DNA from 2 places in the Mesorhizobium sp. BHscii genome. Region 1 is predicted to be linked to the other one. Evidence: predicted binding sites of a transcription regulator. Region 1 holds the regulator's gene; the other holds the start of a gene.

Region 1 (3,436 bases):
GGAGATTGCCGCCGCACTGATCATCGGTGTGCGTGCCGGCATTCCCGAAGAGATAAACGAATCGATGCGGCGCACCGGCATCTACCACATCATCTCGATTTCCGGCCTGCACATGGCGCTTGTCGCCGGCACGATCATGGGATTGCTGCGCGGCGCCTTTGCGCTGTTTCCCGATTTTTCGTCACGCCGGCCGGTCAAGAAATATGCGGCTGCTGCCGCACTCCTTTCCATCGCTGCGTATCTCATTTTTTCCGGTATCGTGGTCGCGGCTGAACGCAGCTTCATCATGCTGGCGGTAATGCTTGTCGCCGTGCTGTTCGACCGAGCGGCACTTACCATGCGCAATCTGACGATTTCTGCCATCGCCGTCATCGTCGTGTCGCCGCACGAGGTGGTCGGCCCAAGCTTCCAGATGTCCTTCGCCGCGACTGCTGCTCTCGTGGGCGCCTATGCCGGATGGTCCGACTATCGTGCCGACAGGGCCACGGCGCCGCCACAGCGACGGTCGCCGGTCGCTTTCGTCACGCGAAAACTCGCCGCTGGGACAGGGACCATCGCAATGACCTCCATCATTGCCGGCAGCGCCACCGCGCTCTTCGCCATCTGGCACTTCCAGCGCGTATCGCCGCTTAGCCTGTTCGCCAATCTGGCGGTCATGCCAATCGTCACGGTCGTCATGTTCCTGGCCGTCCTCAGCGCTCTGGCAATGCCTTTCGGCTTCGACGGACCTTTCCTCTACATGATGGGCAAGGGACTGACGGCCATGATCGCAATATCGGGATGGATTTCCGAGCGGTCGCCGGTCGATGCAGTCGGGCTGATCTCGTTGCAGTCGGTTCTGCTGGTGACGGTCGCCCTGGTCATCGCTACGATGGCGACGACATGGTTGCGGCTTGCGGCACTTCCCTTTGCGCTCGCCGGCCTGCTGACGATTTCCGACACGCGCGCCCCCGATGTGCTGATTTCGGAAGATGCGCATCTGGTGGCGCTGCCGATCGGCGGCGGCGAACTTGCCGTCAACCGGGTGCGTTCGAACGAATTCACCACCGACAACTGGAAACATGCGCTGGTTTCAGCGACCATTGTCGAGCCGGAAACATTCGAAAAAGGAGACGTGCGGTTCGACATCGCCGACCCGGCCGACCTGCCGCCTGGAGCGCCCTTCTACTGCACTGCCGGCCTGTGCCTCGCCCGGCACCCGTCCGGCGCGATCATCGCACTCGCCGACGACCGCAAAACCGCACGGCCAGCCTGTGCCTTTGCGGATTTGATCGTCATCGACGATGCCACAGCCTATTATAATCCCTGCCGCAATCCGCTGGTTCTCGTCGTCACCAAACGGCAGCTCGCTCGCATGGGCAGTGCCGCCGTCTTCTTCGATCCGCTATCAGCGACGACGCGCGCAGAAATCCGTTTTGCCGTCAGACAGCCATATAGGCCTTGGCACGAGCAGCGGAGATTTTCGCGCGAGGCGAGGGGCTTGCCGCCATACCGCAGGGCCGAGAAACCCAAGAAGCCTGCCGCTCAGTAACGCCGGATCAGTCCGACGAGCTTGCCTTGCACCTTGACCCGGTCCGGCCCGAAGATGCGCGTCTCATAGGCCGGATTGGCGGCTTCCAGTGCGATCGAGGCGCCCTTGCGGCGGAACCGCTTCAGCGTCGCTTCCTCCTCGTCGACCAATGCGACGATGATCTCGCCAGGCTGGGCGGTGTCGGCGTTGCGGATGATGACCGTGTCGCCGTCGAAAATGCCGGCCTCGATCATCGAATCACCCTTGACCTCCAGCGCGTAGTGCGTGCCGCCGGTGATCATGTCCGGTGGTACCGAGATCGAATGCGTCTGGTGCTGGATGGCGTCGATCGGCACACCGGCAGCGATGCGGCCCATCACCGGTATGGAGATGGTGGCAACGACGTCGTCGTCATTGCCGGCCGCGGGCAGGCGCGAAGGCGCCGGTTTGATCTGTCGTCCGAGGCTGCCCTGCCCAAGGCTGCCCTGAATGACGCTTGGCGAGAATTTGCGAGCCGCATTGAGGCCGGGCGCGATCGAATCGGGCAGGCGCAGCACCTCCAGCGCGCGGGCCCGGTTGGGCAGGCGGCGAATGAAACCGCGCTCCTCCAGCGCCGTGATCAGCCGATGGATCCCCGACTTCGAGGCGAGGTCGAGCGCTTCCTTCATCTCGTCGAACGAGGGCGGAATGCCGCTTTCCTTCAGCCGCTCGTGGATGAACATCAGCAGTTCATGTTGTTTGCGTGTCAGCATCGCGACCCCCAACAGAATCAGAAAAACAAACCCAGAACAAACACTATCTGTTCCAGTTGTGTTCCGCAACCGTTTAAAGTTTAATGAATGTGTTGACGTTTTGTTCAGCGTAGCATCAGCACGCTGCACGCGGCGCCCGTCGCGGCTGGGGGAGCGAATGGCTCGCGCACGATCAGCCCGTTGGCGTCGGCCAGCATTTTGAGCATCGAGGAATCCTGGACGCCGAACGGGGTCGCCAGTGGCGTGCCGGCTTCTTCCTTCACCACCGCGCGTACATAGTCCTGCCTGAGATCGTTGGCCGGCATGGCGGCGCCGAGCCGCGCCTGACGCATGTCCTGCCGGAAGGCGCGGCCGCCGAGCCGCGCAAGCAGCGGCTTCAGAAAGAGCTGCGTGCAGACCAGGCTCGCCACCGGATTGCCAGGCAGGCCGATGCAGCGGATGTCGCCCAGCCGCCCGAACATCAACGGCTTGCCAGGCCGCATGGCGATTTTCCAGAAATCGAGCGTCATGCCTTCACCGGTCAGCACGTCATGGACCAGGTCATGGTCGCCGACCGAGGCGCCGCCCAGCGTGACAATGACGTCGGCGCCTGCGTCGACCGCTTGTTTCACCAGCGTGGCGATCGCCTCCTTGCGGTCGGGGGCGATGCCGAGATCGAGCGCGCTGGCGCCGACCGAGCGGGCCGCGGCGGCGACGCCATAGGCATTGGACGAGATGATCTGGTCGGGGCCAAGGTCGCTGCCCGGCGGCAGCAATTCGTCGCCGGTGGCGATGATGGCGATCAGCGGCCGTTTCACCACGCTGACCTGCGGGTGGTTGGCCGACGCCGCCAGCGACAATGCCGCCGGATCAAGCGGGCGGCCTTTCTCCAGCAGGATGTCGCCCTTCGAGAAATCGAGCCCGAGGCAGCGGATGTTGCGGCCTTCAACCGTCGACGCGGTCACTTCGACGCTGCCGCCGCCGAGATCCCTGGCATTCTCCTGGATGACGATGGTGTCGGCGCCTGCAGGAAGCGGCGCGCCGGTGAAGATGCGCACGGCCTGCGCCGGGCCGACTGTTCCGGCAAAGCCGCGTCCGGCCGGCGCCATGCCGATCACCGAAAGTCTTGCGGGCACGGACGCTACGTCCTCGGCCCGCACGGCATAGCCGTCCATAGCGGACGCGTTGAACGGCG
Region 2 (3,436 bases), on a different contig from region 1:
CGCTTCGCCCTGGTACTCGCTTTCGAACTTTTCGGCGCGCGCATGGCTGTAGCCGAAGCGGCCATAATAGGCAGGATCGCCAAGCACTACCGCCAGCGCCTCGCCGGCTTCCTTCAGGCGGATATGCGCCTCGCGGATCAGCGCGCCGCCGATGCCGGTGCCATGGAATGACGGCTCGACCGCCAGGGGCGCCAGCGCCACGGCCGAAAAGCTCTTGCCGCCGTTCTGCACGAAAAGCCGCGAAAACAGGATATGGCCGACCACCTGTCCATCTTCTTCCGCCACCAGTTCGACGACGGCGTCGCCGCCGCTGACCAGCGCATCGACCAATCCGGCCTCCGCCTGCTGGCCGAATGCGTGTTCCTCGACAAGGCGAATCGCCTCGCGGTCTCGCGGCGTCGCCGCGCGTATCGACATCATGCTCATGAGAACTTCATTCCTTTTTCGAGCTTGGCCCCGTGCAGAAACTCCTGCGCGGCAATGGGCCTTCCGCCCGCACGTTGAACTTCGACCAACCTGATCGCGCCTGACCCGCAGGCGACCGTCAGCCGGTCGTCGAGAATTCCTCCCGGCTCGCCGGCGCCTTGCGAAAGCGTCGAGCGAAGCAGTTTCAGCCGTTCCAGACGGCCGCCGATTTCGGTCTCGCACCATGCGCCGGGAAAGGGCGACAGGCCGCGAATATAATTGTGGACTTCGCCCGCAGGCCGCGTCCAGTCCATGCGCGTCTCCGCTTTATCGATTTTTTTGGCGTAGGTCACCCCCGCCGTCGCCTGAGTCGTAAATGTCAGGGCATCGCGTTCCAGCCGTGCCAGCGCTTCCGCCATCAGCGCGGCGCCAATGAGCATCAACCGATCGTGCAGGTCGCCGGCCGTCATATCGGGTCCGATGGCGCATTTTTCGACCATGGCTACCGGGCCGGTGTCCAGGCCTTCTTCCATCCGCATGACCATCATGCCTGTCTCGGAATCGCCGGCCATGACGGCGCGCTGGATGGGGGCGGCGCCGCGCCAGCGCGGCAACAGCGACGCGTGACCATTGAGGCAGCCGAGCCGCGGCGCCTCGAGAATGGGTTTGGGCAACAGCAATCCATAGGCGACGACCACGGCGACATCGGCCCGCAAGGCGCGGAACACCTGCTGCTCGACCTCGCTTTTCAGCGACACCGGCGTCCGCACCTCGACGCCCAGTTGCTCCGCCTCGCGCTGAACCGGCGACCGCGTCAGTTCCAGCCCGCGGCGACCGGCGGCGCGCGGTGGCTGGGTATAGACGGCTTCTATCTCATGCCCGGCTTCCGCGATCGCCCGCAGCGTCGGAACGGAAAATTCGGGGGTACCCATGAAGATGACGCGCAGGGGCATTTTGAGCCTATCCCACCAACTTGCCCGGCGCCTTGTTGCCTGCCTTGTCCCTGGCGAGCTTCTTGAACTTCTTCACCACCATGTCGCGCTTCAGCTTCGAGATGTGGTCGATGAACAGAACGCCGTTGAGATGGTCGATCTCATGCTGCAGGCAGGTCGCCATCAGCCCTTCGGCCTCGATCTCCTGCAGCTTGCCGTCACGATCGAGATATTTCACCCGCACGGCGGCGGGGCGCTCGACCTCGGCATAGTAATCCGGGATCGACAGGCAACCCTCCTCGTACACCGAGCGCTGATCGGCGCTCTCGAGGATTTCGGGATTGATGAAGACATGCGGCGCCGGCGTCTCGTCTTCCTTGGCGAGGTCAACCACCAGCATGCGCAGCGGTTCGCCGACCTGGATCGCCGCCAGACCGATGCCCGGCGCATCATACATGGTCTCCAGCATGTCGTCGGCCAGTTTGCGCAAAGCGCCGTCGACACGCTCGACCGGCTTTGAAACCTGGCGCAGGACGGGATCGGGAAGGATGATAAGCGGCTTGATCGACATGGCGTCTCACCTAAGACCTCGAATGAAAAGCGTCAACCGGGGCATTTGCAGCGCTGTTCACGTTTTGATCTGTCCCGTCAGGCCGAATCATCTATGCTGTCCAATATGAACGAGTTGACCACCATCCTGTCCGAACCGATCGCCCGGCTCGGCGCCACCACGATCACGCTCGGCCACGCATTGGCATTCGGCGCGATCCTGTTCCTCGGGCTGTTCGTGGCGCTCGTCGTCGCGCTGTGGCGCTCGGCCAAGGCGCGTGCGGTGGCTGCCGCCGAAGCCGCCGACCACGCCCGCGACGCCGAGGCGCGGATGGCCGGTATCTTGCAAAGCCAGGCCGAGATGCAGGGCCGCATGGGCGCCATCGCCGAAGTGTTCGGGGCGCGGCAGGCCGAACTCACACAGTCGATCGGCCAACGCCTCGACGCGATGACCGGCCGCCTCGGCCAGACCATGACCGAGCAGACGAAATCGACGCATGAGAGCCTCGCCAAGCTGCAGGAGCGGCTGGCGGTCATCGATACGGCGCAGGGCAACATCCAGTCGCTCGCCGGCCAGGTCGTTCAGCTTCAGGCGATCCTCTCCAACAAGCAGACGCGCGGCGCCTTCGGCCAGTCGCGCATGGAGGCGATCGTCGCCGACGGCCTGCCGCACGGCGCCTATGAATTCCAGGCGACCCTGTCGAACGGAAGCCGGCCCGACTGCCTGGTGAAGATGCCGAATGGGGCGCCCGCACTTGCCATCGACGCCAAGTTTCCGCTGGAGGCCTGGAATGCCATCCGTGCCGCCGAAGGCGCCGATTTGCAGAAGGTCGCCGCACAAGCTTTCCGGCGCGATATTGAGGTGCATGTCCGCGATATTTCCGAAAAATACCTGATCCAGGGCGAGACACAGGACACCGCCTTCATGTTCGTTCCGTCGGAATCGGTGTTCGCCGAGATCCACGAGAATTTCGAGGGGATTGTCCACAAAGCACACCGCGCCCGAATAGTCATCGTCTCGCCGTCGCTGCTGATGCTGTCGATCCAGGTCATCCAGGCGATCCTGAAGGACGCCCGCATGCGCGAGCAGGCGCATCTGATCCAGGGCGAAGTCATCCGGCTGATGGAGGATGTCTCGCGCCTCGACGAGCGGGTGCGCAAGCTGCAGAGCCATTTCGGCCAGTCGGCGAAGGATATCGACGACATCCTCGTCTCGACGTCGAAGGTGACCAAGCGCGGCCAGAAGATCGAGGCGCTGGAGTTCGGCGCGCAGCCGACGGAGGAAGACGCCGGATCGGCCGGGACGACACATGGGACCGGCGCGAGGGCCGAAGCAGGCGCACGCGTCGCCGACTCCAAGACCGGCCAGCTGAGGCTAAGGGTGGTCGAAGGGGACGACTGAGAGGCTACTGCTCCTCCACGATCGTCGTGCCTGCGAATTCCGGCAGCCAGTGCAGCGCCGAGCGGTGCCAGATCTGTTTTCTCGGGATCAGTTGTTCGCGCTGTCGCGCCGTGCCGACCCTGATGCCGTAGACTTTCGGCCCGTCGCC

What was found. The regulator LexA, encoded in region 1, represses DNA repair genes until DNA is damaged. The targets are predictions, from matches to a motif close to TGTTCNNNNTGTGTTCNG.
Region 2: the regulator LexA is predicted to act here: its motif matches at 1,963-1,980, upstream of ACWTU7_RS12505 (DNA recombination protein RmuC).

Annotation. Positions count from the first base shown of each region.
Region 1 covers NZ_JBSPKW010000018.1:118,133-121,568, forward strand. Annotated here, with positions in the region: gene ACWTU7_RS22995 (ComEC/Rec2 family competence protein) at 1-1,531, shown strand, start outside; gene lexA (transcriptional repressor LexA) at 1,525-2,262, opposite strand; gene ACWTU7_RS23005 (molybdopterin molybdotransferase MoeA) at 2,367-3,436, opposite strand, start outside.
Region 2 covers NZ_JBSPKW010000007.1:77,612-81,047, forward strand. Annotated here, with positions in the region: gene ACWTU7_RS12490 (GNAT family N-acetyltransferase) at 1-426, opposite strand, end outside; gene fmt (methionyl-tRNA formyltransferase) at 423-1,352, opposite strand; gene def (peptide deformylase) at 1,366-1,908, opposite strand; gene ACWTU7_RS12505 (DNA recombination protein RmuC) at 2,014-3,288, shown strand; gene ACWTU7_RS12510 (GFA family protein) at 3,293-3,436, opposite strand, start outside.